DNA from 4 places in the Kitasatospora sp. NPDC057518 genome. Region 2 is predicted to be linked to each of the others. Evidence: riboswitches for the same ligand, from Rfam matches in the RefSeq annotation. Region 2 holds a riboswitch; each other region holds the start of a gene.
What was found. A riboswitch is a leader RNA that binds a small molecule or an ion and turns the genes downstream of it on or off. The one in region 2 is predicted to bind cyclic di-AMP.
Positions count from the first base shown of each region.

Region 1 (4,093 bases), on a different contig from region 2:
CCGTTGTAGGTGTCGTACGAGCCGTGCGTGTCCTGCGAGTCGTGCATAGAAATCTCCCGAAGAGCTCCGGAGTTGTCGTCCAGCGCGGCGCCCCCGGCACCGCCGAAACGAACGGACCGGCCCCGTACCGGTCCGGCACAACGCCTCACTTGACGTGATGATAGCCGCAGTGCACGTGCATCAGCACGGGACATTGCAGGTGCACGAGGCCTTTTACCCGCAGCCGCGAACTCTTCACGGGCCCTTCCCCTGACGGTACGTAAACGGACATAGCCGATGAATCGTCGAGCCCGCGATAACCGGCCGTGAGCACCTCCCCGCTGAATGTTGATCTTCGAATGCCGGGAGTCGCCCGCCCGTGACCCTCCGTCAAGCCGGGCTCATGCTGTGAGACATCTCACGCGCCCCGGGTGCAACGCCCGCCCCCTCGGATCGCGTCGGGACAAGCACCGGCCACCACGCGGGGGTTGGGCGAAGAATGTCCGGATTGTAGGCAAAGCGCCCGGACCGGCGCCGGAGACGCACCGGGTCCGTACCGCGAGCACGCGAAACCCGTACGGCAGCCGACTGCAAGCCGGACGGGCCGATGTCCTACGATCTCCGGCATGAGCACCGCAGCCATTCCGGGCGCGCCACTGCCCGTCCGTACTCCAGGCTCCCGTGCGCGGGGGCGCCACCGTCGTCCCGAGCGCCCCGAGATCCCGGCCGGCGCCCCGGCCCTGGTGCTCGCCGTGCCCGCGACCGCCGGGCCCGAGTCCCGCTCGGTCGTCGAGGAGCTGCTCTCGATCGTCCGCACCGAGCAGAACGGCGTCCAGACCGCCGTCGGCTACCTCCCCGGTGACGGTGCGGCGGGCGCGAGCGGCGAGGACCGCACCGTGGCCGAGCTGCTGGCCCTGGCCGCCGAGGCCGGGCGGCCCATGCCCGTCCTGGTGCCACTGGTGCCCGGCCCGCACACCTTCCTGACCGGGCTTCACGCGCTCGCCGCCGAGTACGGCGCGCCCGTCACCGACCCGCTGGGCCCGCACCCGCTGCTGGCCGAGGCCGTGCACGTCCGGCTCTCCGAGGCCGGGCTGGCCCGGGCCGACCGCGCCCGACTGTTCGCCATCGCGACCGCCGCGGACGGCGTGGTGCTGACCACCGTCGGCGGCGAGGACGCGGCCGCCGCGGCCGGCATCACCGGCGTGCTGCTGGCCGCCCGGCTGGCCGTGCCGGTCGTCGCCGCCGCGCTCGACGTGCCCGGCTCGGTGGCCGCGGCCGTCAACCACCTCAAGGACACCGGCTCGCAGCGCCCGGCGCTGGCCCCGCTGGTGATCGGCCCGGAGGCGGACTCCGAGCTGCTCGCCACCGCCGCCGAGGAGACCGGCTGCCCGTCGGCCGCGCCGCTGGGCGCCTACCCGTCGGTCGGCCAGCTGATCGCCTCCACCTACCTGGCCGCGCTGCCCACGCCGTCCCCGGAGGACCTGGCGCGGGCCGAGGCGGAGGCGGCGGCCGCCGCCGAGGCCGAGGGGGTCGTGGAGGGCTCCCGTGGCGCCCACGCGGCCGCCGAGGGGCCTGGCGGACGATAAGGACACCGCGCGCGGGTTCGCGCGCACCGAAGGGCCCGGAACGGATCGCGTTCCGGGCCCTTCCGCGTACTTCCCCCCACCCCGTCCGTCCCGTACGGGAGTCACCCGGCAATGAAGGGGAATGTCCGTTCTGGCGCTATTTGAAAGGAAATAGGGAGCGCGGATTCACATGCTCCGATCGCGACCGCTCCCCCACCCGCCGGAGTGCGCCACTCCGCGATTCGACACACCGTCACGCCACTCCTGAGGCGGAGCCAGTTGTCGGCTTCCACAACAGCATTGCCTGAAAACGATCATTTACGATCATGGTGAGTGGCAATTTTGGCAGTTTCCACTAAACCGTGATGCACATCACAGTGGTTTGCAGTTTGAACTTAAGTCTGATTAACGTGCTCCCCGTTCGTGACCACACGAACCCGGTCATCCGCAACGCCGAGTCCTGCCGTCGGATGTCCTGGAAGCGCGAAAACGCACCACGGCAGGAGCGGGGGACCCACAGGTAAGTCGCCCCGGACCGCTCTCCGGAACGGTCCAGGGCTAGGGGTGAAGCCGTGCTCACCGCACGGCCGGGCAACTCCAGCCCGAATCCGACAGCTCACCTCGCAGGCGTGGGAGAGGACCACGTCTTCATGCTGCCCACCAACGGCACCCGTCTGTCCGGCCGTACCCGTCGCGTGATCGCCGCCCTCGGCGTCGCGGGCGTCGGCCTCACCGTCCCCTGCCTCACCACCGGCACCGCCTCGGCCGCCTCCGTCGCCACCTGGGACAAGGTCGCCCAGTGCGAGAGCGGCGGCAACTGGAGCATCAACACCGGCAACGGCTTCTACGGCGGCCTCCAGTTCACCTCCAGCACCTGGTCCGCCTTCGGCGGCACGGCCTACGCGGCCCGTGCCGACCTGGCCACCAAGGACCAGCAGATCGCCGTCGCCGAGAAGGTCCTCGCCTCGCAGGGCCCCGGCGCCTGGCCGGTCTGCTCGGTCCAGGCCGGGCTCACCAAGGGCGGCGCCGCGGCCGCCGTTGACACCTCGGCGGGTTCGACCGCCGCCAAGCCCGCCGCGCCCGCCCAGAGCGCCAAGCCGGCCGCTCCGGCCGCGAAGCCCAGCGCCAAGCCCGCGCAGCCGCAGACCCCCGCCGCGAAGCCCGCCGCGCCCGCCCAGGGCGACGCACAGGCCTCCACCGACTCCGCCGCCTCCGGCAACCGGAGCGACTGGGTGCAGAAGCGCCAGCAGCAGGCCCAGGGCGGCGACTACACCGTCGTCGAGGGCGACTGGCTGTCCGCGATCGCCGACCAGCACAAGGTGCAGGGCGGCTGGCAGCGGCTGTACGACCTCAACCGCGGCACCCTGACCGAGGGTCCGGACACCATCTACCCGGGCCAGCAGCTTTCCTTCGGCGGCAACGGCCAGGCCCGGGCCGGCCAGTCCTCCGCCGGCACGTCCGGCTCGGACTTCACCTGGTTCGACCGCTCGCAGAAGTCCGGCCAGTCCGCGAACGGCGGTGCCGTGAACGCCCAGCCGACCGCGCAGCCGGAGGCCCCGGCCGCCAAGCCGTCCACCAAGCCGGCCGCGAAGCCCGCCACCAAGCCCGCTCCGCAGCCCCAGGCCCAGACGCAGACCCAGACCCAGGCGCCGGCCGCGACCGGCAGCATGGCCGCCGCGGTCTCCTTCGCCGAGTCGAAGGTCGGTCAGGCGTACGTCTACGGCGGCACCGGCAACGGCGGCTGGGACTGCTCCGGCCTGACCCAGGCCGCGCTGCGCGCCGCGGGCATCTCCGTCCCGCGCGTCGCCGCCGACCAGGCCGCCGCCAGCACCCACGTCTCGCTGGACAGCCTCCAGGCGGGCGACCTGCTGTTCTGGTCCAACAACGGCAAGGACTCCGGCGTCTACCACGTCGCGATCTACGTCGGCAACGGCAAGTACGTCGAGGCCGCCAACCCGAGCTCGGGTGTCCGCGAGCAGAGCATCGCCAACTGGGCCCCGGACTTCGCCGGCCGGGTCTGAGGACGGCGCACGGTCCACGGTCCACGGCTGACGGACCTCCGGTAACAGCTGACGGGTAACAGATAACAGCTGACAGCTTTCAACATCTGTCAGCTGTTATCCGTCAGCTGTCGGCCGTCGTCCGAACGCTGACCGCCCACCACCCCCGGGGAGAGTCTGGTCGCTCCTCCCCGGGGGTTCCGGCGTTCCCGGGGCCCCGGCGTGCCCGACCGTTCCCGACCGCGGTTCCGCCCCGTTCCGTGGTGGATCGCCGCCCCAGCGGGCATGCTGCTGCTCTGCACCCGAGGAGGAGTCACATGGCCCAGGTCACCGTCACCCTCGACGCGAACCTCGCGATCGACGCGATGATGCTTTCCGGCACCAAGAGCCCCCAGGACGCCGTCGAACTGGTTCTGCGCGACTACCTGGCCCGCGGCCGCCGCACCGAGACCCGTACCGGCGAGGCCGCCGACGGGCACCGCCTGACCGCCGACCGCCCGACCGCCCAGGAGGGCTGACCCACCCCACGGCCCGCCACGGCCTGCCACG
Region 1 is NZ_JBHVEU010000147.1:62-4,154, reverse strand. It holds gene ACFU7Z_RS17355 (DUF397 domain-containing protein) at 1-47, opposite strand, end outside; gene ACFU7Z_RS17350 (hypothetical protein) at 606-1,565, shown strand; cyclic di-AMP (ydaO/yuaA leader) riboswitch at 2,017-2,187, shown strand; gene ACFU7Z_RS17345 (transglycosylase family protein) at 2,174-3,565, shown strand; gene ACFU7Z_RS17340 (hypothetical protein) at 3,862-4,062, shown strand.
Region 1: linked by a shared signal. The riboswitch ahead of ACFU7Z_RS17345 (transglycosylase family protein) and the one ahead of ACFU7Z_RS05495 (NlpC/P60 family protein) in region 2 are both predicted to bind cyclic di-AMP.

Region 2 (4,093 bases):
AACGCCGGGTCCGGTCCAGCTCGGCGAGCTTGTCGGCCGCCTCGGTGCGGCGCTGGTCGAGCCGGCGCTGGCGGGTGATCAGCTCGTGCAGGGTCTCCTGCTGGCGCACGGCGGCCTGGCCCTGGGTGCGGGCGCGGGCCAGGTAGCCCTCCGGGTCGGGCGAGAGGATGAGCTGGGCGGTCTGGGTCATCCCGCCGCCGCGGTACTCGGCCCCGGCCACCATCGCCAGGTCGCCGCGCAGCCCGTTGAGCTGGTCCTGGGCGAGGGCGATCTCGCCCTGGAGGATCGTGGTCTCGCCCTGGAGCCGCCGCTGGGCCTCCTGCGCGGCGTTGAACCTCTCGGACGCCTGCTCGGCCTCGTCGTACAGCTGCTCGACCTGCGTCTTGACGTCCTGACGGTCGCCCGGGTCGGGGCTGGCGGGGGCCGCCTGGGCGCTGCCTCCGGTGGCCGCGCCCAACGCGGTGGCGGCGGCCGCGGTCAGCACCAGCGCCCGGGTGAGCAGTTGGGAACGGCGGTGCACGGGCATGGCGGCAGCGGCTCCAATCCTGCGGCGCGGCCCCCGCCGCCGCACCGGGACGGGCGGCCGTCGAGCGGGAGTCCGGTGGCAGACGTTAGCGAGTCCGGGCAAGCGAGTCCAAACCCCTCCCAACCCGAATATTCACTCCCCAATCGGACATCAGATCGAGCCGCCGGAAAAGCCGCAGGCCCGGCCTCCCCTGGGGGAGACCGGGCCTGGAGACGTCCGAGCGGGGATCAGACCCGCACGATGCCGGTCAGCGGCATGTTGGTGACCGCCTCGTAGCGCACCGACGCGCCCGGCTTGGGGGCGTGCAGCACCTGGCCGTTGCCGGCGTAGATGCCGACGTGGTGGGCGTCGGTGTAGAAGATCAGCAGGTCGCCGGGCTGGGCCTTGGAGAGGTCCGTCCCGAGCCGGGTGCCGGCCGAGGCCTGCGCCTGCGAGGTGCGCGGCAGCGACACGCCGGCCTGGTTGTACGCCCAGACCATCAGACCGGAGCAGTCGAAGGAGCCCGGGCCGGTGGCGCCCCAGACGTACGGGCTGCCGATCTTGGAGGCGGCGGCGGACAGCGCGGCGGCACCGCGCGAGCTGCCGGGGGCCACGTTCACCGGAGCGGTGGTCGTGGGGGCCGAGAGGCTGCCGCGGCTGTTGTCGCGGGAGGCGCGGTCGGCCTGCTGCTGCTGGGCCTGGGCGGCGTCGGCCTTGGCCTTGGCCTCGGCGGCGGCCTTCTCCTCGGCCTGGCGCAGCGCCTGGCGGTCCTGCTCGGTCAGCGTGTTGAGCAGGTCCTGGGCCGCCTTCAGCTTGCCCTGGACCTCGTCCTTGGAGGCCTTCAGCTGCTGGGTGGTCGACTCCAGCTCGGCGAGCTTGCCCTGGGCCTCGTTGCGGTCCTGGTCGAGCTTGCGCTGCTGCTCCTGGAGCTCCTTCAGCTGACCCTTCTGGGTGCTGCCGGCCTGGTTCAGCGCGTCGGCCTGGCTGAGGAAGCTGTCCGGGCTGGAGGAGAACATCAGCTGGACGGTGGGGGATATCCCCCCGTTGCGGTACTGCTCGCCGGCGATCTCGGCGAGGCCGCCCTGGAGCTCGGTGACCTGGGCCTGCTGACGGGCCACCTGGTCCTGCAGGCCGGAGACCTGCTTCTCCAGGTCCTGCTGCTTGGCCTGGGCGGCGTTGTAGTTCTCGGTCGCGACCTCGGCCTGCTCGTTGAGCTGGTCGACCTGCCCCTTGACCTGTTCCTTGGTCGGCTGCGGGTCCGCGTGGGCACCCTGCGCGGAGAGGACGACGGCTGCGGCGGCGACGCCGGTCAGGATCGAGACCCGGGCGCGGCCGGCGGGCTTGGGACGACGATGGGACGCCACGAAGGCGGACTCCTTCTTCCTACGGCCGCCTACCGGGTGAGCTGACGGGTTCGGGCCGGAAGCATGCCCTACGACGCCTCACGGCCGTTCCACCGGCCGACCTGGCGCCGATTCACCCCGGAGGAACGTGGTTCCCCGGCTCCGCTCCGCAGCGCCCCCTACCACTGGGCTCCCCTGTCGGACAGTCGCTTCGACCTGTCCCGCTGCCTTGCGAACTCGACGGTAACCACCGCCGCCACCCTGGCTGGGCGATCGACAGTGCGGTGGTTCGGAGCATGACCCTAGTAACTGAACCGTGATCGGTTCAAATCCTTGTCAGAAAAAAGACAGAAGATTACCCAAGTTCCTTTGTGAAAATGACCGATGGTGACCATTGACGCACATAAGGCTGATCGGTTCTCACCATGTGGTCGTCGAAGGGCCGGAAACCCGAAACGCCACCCCGAACGGGGGTGGCGCTTTTCACAGGCCCCCGCGGGAGCCTCCCGGGCGTGTCGGTCCGTCAGACCCGGCGGATGGTGTTGATCGACATCGCGTCGGCCTTCATCACCTTCACCACGTCACCGGTGTGCGGCGCGTGGACCACCATGCCGTTGCCGATGTACATCCCGACGTGGTGCATGTCGGGGCCGTAGATCACCAGGTCGCCCGGCTGGGCCTGGTCCAGCGAGGGGATCCGGGTGCCGTAGTGGCCCTGCTCCTGCGAGGTGCGCGGCAGCGAGACGCCCGCCTGCCCGTACGCCCAGACCATCAGGCCCGAGCAGTCGAAGGTGGTCGACCCGGTGGCGCCCCACACGTACGGCGAGCCCTGCTTGCTCATCGCCTTGGCCAGCGCCGTGGCCGCGTAGCCGCTGGCCGGCGGCAGGCTGCCGAGGTCGACCCGGTCGCTGCCGCGCGAGGCGCGGTCGTCCTGCGCCTGCTGGGCCCGCAGCGCGGCGCGGTCGGCGGAGCTCAGCGAGTTCAGCAGGTCCTGGGCGGCCTTCAGCTTGGTGTTGACGTCCGACTTGGCCTGGTTCAGGTCCTTGGTGGTGGTGTCCAGCGAGGCGAGCACGGCGGCCGCCTCGGTCTTCTCCTGGTCCAGCCGGCGCTGCTGGTCCAGCAGCCCCTTGAGCGCCTCGGCCTGACTGGTGCTGGCCTGCTGGACGGTGGAGGCCTTGTCCAGGTAGCCGGACGGGTCCGAGGAGAGCATCAGCTGGACGGACGGGTCGATGCCGCCGCTGCGGTACTGCTCGCCCGCCACCTCGGCGAGGCCGCCCTGGAGCTGGGTCATCTGCTCCTGGCCGCGGGCCACCTGGTCCTGCAGCTGGTCGGCCTGCTTCCGCAGCTGGTCGGCCCGCTCCTTGGCGCCGTTGTACTTCTCGGCCGCCTGCTCCTGCTCCTCCTGGAGCTGGTCGATCTGCGCCTTGACGTCCGTCTTGTTCGGCTGCGGCGCGGCGTGCGCGGCCACCTGGGCGGAGAGGGCGACCGCGGTCGCAGCGGCCGCGGTGAGCACGGAGATCCGTGCGCGGCTCGGCTGCTTGGGACGGCGGTGGGAGGCCAAGGGACCGGCTCCTTCTTCCAACGGGCTCACCTGATGGGATGAGATTCCGGAAAATAGGTTTGACGCCAGACCCTAGTGAAGATCTATCCGTTTTGCCACTCCCCCGAAGGCGTGAACTCCGGTCCCCACACTGACTTCACCGGACTCGCACAACACTCCGAAACAGGCCCTGACCAGGCATCATGCGAACCTCCCCGGGTTCAGGGCCGGGCCAGCCGGTTCAGCAGCAGCACCGACGCCACGGGGCGCGCGCCCGCCTTCCGCACGCCCTCCGCGACCTCCCGGTCGGTGGACACCACCACCACCGGACGGCCCTGCGGCTCGGCCCGCACCAGACGGCGGATCAGCTCGTCGGCCGTCTCCCCGGTCCGGCTGAACCGCACCCGGACCCCGCGCGGTGGCGCCATGATCACCGGGACGTCCAGGTCCTGCCCGTCGAACACGCAGGTGACCTCCGCCTGGGTCCGCTGGGCCAGCATCGCCAGCCCGCCCAGCAACCGGATCCGCTGCTGCTCCAGCGGCAGCGTCGGATAGCCGGTCTTGGTCACGTTGTAGCCGTCCACCACCAGGTGCACCTGGGGGATCGCCAGCAGCTGGTCCAGCAGCGCCGGATCGTCCTCGGCCAGCCCGCGCCGGGCCACGTCGTGCGGCGAGGCCGCCCCCGGCACCACCGCCTCCACCAGG
Region 2 is NZ_JBHVEU010000032.1:10,048-14,140, forward strand. It holds gene ACFU7Z_RS05490 (C40 family peptidase) at 1-526, opposite strand, end outside; gene ACFU7Z_RS05495 (NlpC/P60 family protein) at 754-1,869, opposite strand; cyclic di-AMP (ydaO/yuaA leader) riboswitch at 1,880-2,033, opposite strand; gene ACFU7Z_RS05500 (C40 family peptidase) at 2,372-3,409, opposite strand; gene ACFU7Z_RS05505 (NYN domain-containing protein) at 3,610-4,093, opposite strand, start outside.

Region 3 (4,093 bases), on a different contig from region 2:
CACCCTGCCGAGCGGGGTGGAGGCCTGGCTGGTGACCAGGTACGCGGACGCCCGGCAGGCGCTCGCGGACAGCCGGCTGTCGAAGAACCCGGCGCACCACAGCGGGCAGGCGCACCGCACCGGCCGGGTGGGCATCCCGGGGGAGCGGCAGGCGGACCTGATGACCCACCTGCTGAACATCGACCCGCCGGACCACACCCGGTTGCGCCGGCTGGTGTCGAAGGCGTTCACCCCGCGCCGGGTGGCCGAGTTCGAGCCGCGGGTGCAGCAGCTCACCGACCGGTTGATCGACGGCTTCGCGCAGCGCGGTTCGGCGGACCTGATCCACGAGTTCGCCTTCCCGCTCCCCATCTACGCGATCTGCGACATGCTCGGGGTGCCGGCCGAGGACCAGGACGACTTCCGCGACTGGGCCGGGATGATGATCCGCCACGGCGGGGGCCAACGCGGCGGCGTGGGGCGGGCGGTGAAGCGGATGCGGGCGTACCTGCTGGAGCTGATCCACCGCAAGCGGGCGGACCTCGGGGACGACCTGATCTCGGGCCTGATCCGGGCCGGCGACCACGGTGAGCACCTGACCGAGAACGAGGCCGCGGCGATGGCCTTCATCCTCCTGTTCGCGGGTTTCGAGACCACCGTGAACCTGATCGGCAACGGCACCTACGCGCTGCTGCGCAATCCGGAGCAGCGCCGGCTGCTGCAGGAGTCGGTGGTGCGCGGGGAGAGCGCGCTGCTGGAGACCGGGATCGAGGAACTCCTGCGCTACGACGGGCCGGTGGAGCTGGCGACCTGGCGGTTCGCGACCCGTCCGCTGACCATCGGCGGGGTGGACATCCCGGTCGGCGACCCGGTGCTGGTGGTGCTGGCCGCGGCGGACCGCGACCCGGCCCGGTTCGCGGCGGAGAACACCCTGGACCTGGCCCGGAAGGACAACCCCCACCTGGGCTTCGGGCACGGCATCCACTACTGCATCGGCGCTCCGCTGGCGCGGCTCGAAGGGCGTGCCGCGCTGGCCACGCTGCTTTCCCGGCTGCCCGATCTGCGGCTCGCGGAAAGCCCGGAGAATCTGCGCTGGCGGGGTGGTCTGATCATGCGTGGCCTGCGCGAACTCCCGGTGGAATTCAGTCCGGAGAGCCGTTCCCCGCACGCCCCTCCGCACCCCGTTCCGGATGCCTCTTCGACGCCTCCGACCTGCTGAGATCACGCTGACGGGAGGTCGCCGATCGCCCGCCGACGGGGGTGTGAACACCCATCAATCCGGACATAACGCCGCTGTTGGTAGGCGATCGGACACGGGCCGTAATTGTTGTGTGATATCGGTGATATGAGCTTGTGATTGGTCTGATGATCTGTCTACTCTCCCTGGAGTTCGCAGCTGCGGACCTCGTACGCGGAACGCCGAATCCTGCCCGCCGCGTCACGGGAAACCGACCAGAACCCTGGGCAGGGGCGGGGGAACCAGGTTTGTTGCCGTCTCCCCACGGCTTGGGGTGAAGCCGCCCGAGCGGAATCGTTTCCGCGTACGGCGGCCGGGCCACCTCCCGGTCCGAACCCGACAGCTCACCTCGCAGGCGTACGGAGAGGGACCTCTTCATGCTGTTCGTTGGAACTGGCCGTCACCGTCGTCGCACCCAGGCCGAGAAGGCCATCGCCGTCGCCGGTGTGGCCGGCGTCGGACTCGCGATGCCGCTCCTCACCGCCACCGGCGCCTCCGCCGCCCCGGCCTCCACCTGGGACTCCGTCGCCCAGTGCGAGAGCGGCGGCAACTGGAGCATCAACACCGGCAACGGCTTCTACGGCGGCCTCCAGTTCACGTCCAGCACCTGGAAGGCGTACGGCGGCACCGCCTACGCGGCGCAGGCCAACCAGGCCAGCAAGGCCCAGCAGATCTCGGTCGCCGAGAAGGTGCTGGCCTCGCAGGGTCCGGGCGCCTGGCCGGTCTGCTCCCAGAAGGCCGGTCTGACCAAGGGCGGTGCCCCGGCCTCGGTCGACACCTCCTCGGACGCCAAGCCGCAGTCCGCCCCCAAGCAGCAGGCCCCGAAGCCCGCCGCCAAGCCCGCCGAGAAGCCGGTCGCGCAGAAGCCCGCCGCCCAGAAGCCGGCCCAGAAGCCCGCCGCGCAGCCGGTCCAGCAGGTCGCCCCGCAGCAGCAGGCGCAGCCGCAGACCCCGGGCTTCTCCGGCAAGGCCGGCTGGGACGCCGACGCCAAGGTGTACTGGTACCAGAACAACGGTGGCTGGTACTGGACCAGCCACCAGAGCGTCTACCAGCAGTACGCCGGCCAGGCCGCCGCCCAGCCGCAGTACGCCCCGCGCGCCGCGCAGCAGGCCCCGCAGGCCGCCGGCCACGACTACACCGTCCGTGCCGGTGACACCCTGTCGACCATCGCCGCCGCCCAGGGCGTGTCCGGCGGCTGGAGCGCGCTGTACGAGCAGAACCACTCCACCGTCGGCGGCGACCCGAACCTGATCATGCCCGGCCAGGTCCTGCACCTCGGCTGAGCCGCCCCGCCCGACGCCGGGAGTGCCCGCGGCCGGCAGCACCCCGAGACCGGGGTGCCCGCCGGGGGCGCCCGCCACCGCGCCGGAGCGCTCGGCGCCGACGCCGCTCCACCCCGCCGTCCGAAGGGGGCCGGTCCTACCGGTCCCCTTCGTCCGCATTCGCCCGCTCCGGTGGGACAAGCTGGGACAAGCAGGTGAACTACCGGTGGGTAGCAGGGCCACACGGTGAGACGGGACCGAGGCCGACGCGGCCACGGCAGCCCGGGCGGTTAGGCTCTGGTCGTAACGACTCCGCAATCGTCCTGCTGGCAGCACCACCGTCAGACCGGACCCTGCTCTCGCAAGGAGATGCCTCGTGCCGTCCATCGATGTCGTCGTAGCCCGTGAGATCCTCGACTCCCGCGGCAACCCCACGGTCGAGGTCGAGGTCGGCCTCGACGACGGCAGCACGGGTCGTGCCGCTGTCCCGTCGGGTGCCTCCACCGGTGCCTTCGAGGCGCTGGAGCTGCGCGACGGCGACAAGAACCGCTACTTCGGCAAGGGCGTCGAGAAGGCCGTCCTGGCCGTCATCGAGCAGATCGGCCCGGAGCTGGTCGGCTACGACGCCACCGAGCAGCGCCTGATCGACCAGGCCATGCTGGACCTGGACGCCACCCCGGACAAGTCCTCGCTCGGCGCCAACGCCATCCTGGGCGTCTCGCTGGCCGTCGCGCACGCCGCCTCCGAGGCCAGCGACCTGCCGCTGTTCCGCTACCTGGGCGGCCCGAACGCGCACGTCCTGCCGGTCCCGATGATGAACATCCTCAACGGCGGGTCGCACGCGGACTCCAACGTCGACATCCAGGAGTTCATGATCGCCCCGATCGGCGCGGAGTCCTTCTCCGAGGCCGTCCGCTGGGGCGTCGAGGTCTACCACACGCTCAAGGGCGTGCTGAAGGAGCGCGGCCTGTCCACCGGTCTGGGCGACGAGGGCGGCTTCGCCCCGAACCTGGACTCCAACCGCGAGGCCCTGGACCTCATCGTCGAGGCCATCGAGAAGGCCGGCTACGTGCCCGGCCGTGACGTCGCGCTGGCCCTGGACGTCGCCTCCTCCGAGTTCTACGAGGACGGCGCCTACCGGTTCGAGGGCAAGGACCTCACCGCCGCCGAGCTCATCGAGTACTACGCCGAGCTGGTCGCCGCCTACCCGCTGGTCTCCATCGAGGACCCGCTGGACGAGTCGGACTGGGCCGGCTGGAAGGCCATGACCGACAAGCTGGGCGACAAGGTCCAGCTGGTCGGCGACGACCTGTTCGTCACCAACCCGGCCCGTCTGGCCCGCGGCATCGAGACCGGCACCGCCAACGCGCTGCTGGTGAAGGTGAACCAGATCGGTTCGCTGACCGAGACCCTGGACGCCGTCGAGCTGGCCCAGCGCAACGGCTACCGCTGCATGATGTCGCACCGCTCCGGCGAGACCGAGGACGTCACCATCGCCGACCTGGCCGTCGCCACCAACTGCGGCCAGATCAAGACCGGTGCCCCGGCCCGCTCCGAGCGCGTCGCCAAGTACAACCAGCTGCTGCGCATCGAGGAGATCCTCGACGACGCCGCC
Region 3 is NZ_JBHVEU010000118.1:16,524-20,616, forward strand. It holds gene ACFU7Z_RS14990 (cytochrome P450) at 1-1,198, shown strand, start outside; cyclic di-AMP (ydaO/yuaA leader) riboswitch at 1,420-1,588, shown strand; gene ACFU7Z_RS14995 (transglycosylase family protein) at 1,594-2,499, shown strand; gene eno (phosphopyruvate hydratase) at 2,855-4,093, shown strand, end outside.
Region 3: linked by a shared signal. The riboswitch ahead of ACFU7Z_RS14995 (transglycosylase family protein) and the one ahead of ACFU7Z_RS05495 (NlpC/P60 family protein) in region 2 are both predicted to bind cyclic di-AMP.

Region 4 (4,093 bases), on a different contig from region 2:
GGGTGGTGGCGAGGTCCTCGGTGAGCTGGAAGGCGCCGGCCGTGGTGAGGGAGGCGAAGCCGTGGGCGACGGAGCGCACGGTGCGGGCGGCGTGGACCGCCTCGGGGCCGTCGAGCCCGTACTCCCGCAGCACGGCGATGATCACGCCGACGAGCCGGGCGGCCGCCCGGGCCAGGTCGTCGTCGGGCTGCGGGGCCTGGGGGAGGGCGTTGTAGCGGTGCGGGTGCTCGGTGGCGTACGCGTGGTAGGCGCGCAGCACGGCGGCGACGGCGTCGTCCCCGCTGCGTCCGACGGCCGCCCCGGCCAGCCGGTCGGCGAGGTCCCCGGTGACCCGGACGGCGATCAGCCGCCGCAGTTCGGCGAGGCCGCCGCTGACGTGCTTGTACAGCGAGGGGGTGGCGACCCCGGCCCGGGCGGCGACGGAGGCCAGGGTGAGGGCCTCGGCGCCCTGCTCGTCGATGAGGGCGAGGGCGTGGTCGACGACCTGGTCGGGGGTCAGTCCTACGCGGGGCATGGGTTCGGGCTCTCCGTACGGATCAGGTCGGGCAGGGGCGGGCAGCGGACGGGCGGGGCTCAGCCGAGCTCGGCGAGGAACGGCAGCAGGGCGTCCGCGGTGGCCGCCGGGTTGTCGGCCATCGGGTAGTGCCCGGACCCCTCGATCATCGCCTTCCGCGCGCCGAGCGCGGCGGCCTGCCGGTCGGCGACCAGCTCCGGCTTCGGGAAGTCGGGGTCCTTGCTGCCCATGACGACCAGGGCCGGGCACCGCACCGCGGCCGTCCAGCCGACCGGCGCCGAGTCGCCGTGGACGTACCCGCGGGTGGCGGTCTTCCGGCCCGGGGTGCGCAGCGCGGCGACCAGCCCGTCCACGTACGCGTCGAAGTCGGCGGGCCTGGCGCCGGGGAAGGCCATCCGGCGCAGGTAGAAGCCCCAGGCGGCCGGCCAGTGGACGAGGGCGGCGCCCATCAGGCCCATGGCGCCGCGCATCAGGGCGCCCTGCGGCGGGTTCTCGACGAAGGCGTTGAGCAGGACGATCCCGGCGACCCGCTCGGGGGCGTCCCCGGCGGCCTTGACGACGGTGGCCCCGGTGTACGAGTTCCCGGCGAGGACGGCGCGCTCGATGCCGAGGTGGTCGAGCAGGGCGAGGACGTCGCCGGCGAGGGCGGCGGGGCCGTAGTCGTCCCAGGTGATCGAGGATTCGCCGAAGCCCCGCAGGTCCATGGTGACGACCCGGTGGCCGGCGGCGACGAGCAGCGGGCGCAGGTGCCGGTACGCGGCCCGGCTGTCGAGCATGCCGGGGAGCAGGACGACCGGGGTGCCGTCGCCCTGCCGGGTGTCGTCGTAGGCGATCCGGCCGCCGGGGACGGTGAGGTACTGGGTGCTCGGGGTGATGGTGCCGTTCATGGGGTCCTCCTCGGGCCGCCGGTGCGGGGCATCGGCGTTGCTGCCGATAGCCATAAAGCTAAGGCTAATAGCCTTAGCCGTCAAGCGGTCGGGCGTCGGAGGCGTCGGAGAAGAGGGGGAAGGGAGCGGTCAGACCCCTTCGACCTTGAACGGGTCGTGCTCGCTGAGCAGCTTCTCCAGCCGGGCCTGGTCCACCCGGGTGACCATGTCGTTGGACTCCTGCCGGTCCCGGATCACCTTCGCCAGCGTGAACGCGGAGCTGACCGTGAAGAGGAGGCCGAGTCCGAGGAAGGCCCGGGTCCACCCGCCGACCGGCAGGTAGATGATCCCCGCGGCGAGGGCGGTGCCCGACAGGGCGAAGGACAGGACGGCCTGGAGGTAGTAGGCGGCCGTGGTGCGGGTCTGCATCGGTGCGCTCATGGCGTCAGGATGCTGCGGCCCGGCCGGGCCGCACATGAGTAGGCGTACTCAGATGGGGCCGTGCATGAGGGACCGTTCGTTGACGTCCGATCACCTGCCGCGGGGCTGCTCCGAACGGATGGCTTGGAATCAGAGCCTCCTAGGATTAACGTTTGATAACGCAGCGCGGTTGTCAACGCCGTACCCAGACGGCACCGTGCGCCGTCGCCTAATCCCACCGACCGGCCTCCGGGCAGGTCAGGGAGCCGGGGAACCACGTTCCTTGGGGTGAATCGGCGGGGCTCCGGCCCGGCCGTAGGAGACCTTCCTGCTCCGAACCCGTCAGCTAACCCGGTAGGCGCGAAGGAAGGAAAGGAGCGCGCCTCCGTGGCGTCGACGCACACCCCGGCACACCCGGCCGGCTTCGCAGCCGGTACCCAGCTCCTCGACCACCCCGGCCCGGACGGCCCCGAGGCCTTCGGCCCGGAGGACTTCGCCGCGGAGGCCGAGACCAACCGCCACCGGATGCCGCGTCAGACCCGCGGAACCTCCCCGCTGCTCGGCGTCACCGCCGTCGCCGCCACCCTGGGTGCCACCGGCTTCACCTCGGCGACCCCGGCCGCCGCCCCCGCCATCGAGGCCCCGGACGAGACGGCGGTCGCCCTCTCCGCCGACCCCGGCCTCGCGCTCGCCGCCCGCATCCAGAACCAGGCCGACAGCCAGCGCACCGCCGCCGAGGAGACCGCCCGGCTCCAGGCCGCCCAGGAGGCGGAGGCCAAGGCCGCCGCCAAGGAGGCCGAGGCCAAGCGCGCCGCCGAGGAGGCCGAGCGGGCCAAGGCCGCCGCCCTCACCCTCCCGGTGACGGACTACCGGCTCTCCGCCCACTACGGCCAGAGCGCCCGCTACTGGGCCAACCTGCACACCGGCCTGGACTTCGCCGCCGACACCGGCACCCCGGTCCACGCGCTCGGCCAGGGCACCATCACCTCGGCCGGCTGGGCCGGCTCGTACGGCTACCGGATCGTCGAGACCCTGCCCGACGGCACCGAGATCTGGTACTGCCACCTCTCCGCGATCACCAAGGGCTCCGGCAAGGTCGCCGCCGGCCAGCAGATCGGCAAGGTCGGCGCGACCGGCAACGTCACCGGCCCGCACCTGCACATGGAGGTCCGCCCCGGCGGCGGCGCCCCGGTCGACCCGGAGCCCTGGCTCCAGCAGCGCGGCCTCAACCCCTGACGCACCCGCCCGGGCGGACCCAGCGCGAAGCCCCCGGCCCGGAGCACCAGCACCGGACCGGGGGCTTCGCCGTGGCGTCTCACTCCTCGGCGGGCAGCTGCGCCAGGTACGCCTCGATCTCCTCCTGGCCCGGCTCCGGCGCCAGCTCCGGGAACTCCGTCACCAGCAGCCGCGGCAGCCCCGGCACCGTCCACTCGCCGAACAGGTCGAGCGCCGCCTCGACCGCCGCCTCCTCGAACCGCCCGAAGTCCCCGGCCAGTTCCTCCGGCATCGGCCGCCCCAGCGCGGTCAGCTCCGCCAGGTTGCGGTAGCTGCGCCGCATCAGGCCCTGCTCCAGCAGCCGCCGAGCGCCGTCCGTGGCCATGCCGACCGACAGCACCCGGCCCGGGCCCCAGCCCTGCTCGTCCGGCTCGTCCAGCCAGCCGGCCGGTGCCAGCGCCTCGTACGCGGCCAGCCGCTCCTCCTCCGGGAGCTCCCCGAAGCCGGCCAGCCAGTCCCGCACCGCCGCCGGGTCCGTGACGTCCACCCCGTACGCGTGCAGCAGCAGCGCGTACAGCCGGGGCCAGGTCACCAGGTCGGCGCGGCGCAGCAGCCCGGCCGCGACCTCGCCCTGCCACTCGGCCTCCGCGTGCAGCCGCTCCTGGCGCTTGGCGTTCAGCCGCCGGGACGCCCGCTGGTGGTCGACCAGCAGCCGGACGGCGTCGCCGTAGGCGAACGGGTCCTCCTCGGGCGCGGGTTGGACGTACAGGTGGAGCCGCTCGTACAGCAGGTGCTCCACCGCGTCGGAGGTCAGTTCGGGCCAGCCGTCGTGCATCCTGCCCTCGCCCAGCTCCAGCAGCGCCAGCACCGCGCGCAGCGGCCCCTCGGCCACCGGCGCGCGGCCCTGCTCGGCCGCCCAGGCGAGCAGGTCGGCGGCCTTGGTGCGCGGGGCGAGCCGCAGGTCTTCGTCGTTCATAGTCCGAACGGTAGCCGCCGGGCGGGGATAGGGTCGGCAGCCATGGTCCCCGTACGACTCACCGGCCCGCGCCTGGCCGTCCGCGAGTACCACCACACCGAG
Region 4 is NZ_JBHVEU010000055.1:8,149-12,241, forward strand. It holds gene ACFU7Z_RS08475 (TetR/AcrR family transcriptional regulator) at 1-514, opposite strand, end outside; gene ACFU7Z_RS08480 (alpha/beta fold hydrolase) at 574-1,455, opposite strand; gene ACFU7Z_RS08485 (YiaA/YiaB family inner membrane protein) at 1,531-1,821, opposite strand; cyclic di-AMP (ydaO/yuaA leader) riboswitch at 2,017-2,175, shown strand; gene ACFU7Z_RS08490 (M23 family metallopeptidase) at 2,188-3,036, shown strand; gene ACFU7Z_RS08495 (hypothetical protein) at 3,116-3,991, opposite strand; gene ACFU7Z_RS08500 (GNAT family N-acetyltransferase) at 4,034-4,093, shown strand, end outside.
Region 4: linked by a shared signal. The riboswitch ahead of ACFU7Z_RS08490 (M23 family metallopeptidase) and the one ahead of ACFU7Z_RS05495 (NlpC/P60 family protein) in region 2 are both predicted to bind cyclic di-AMP.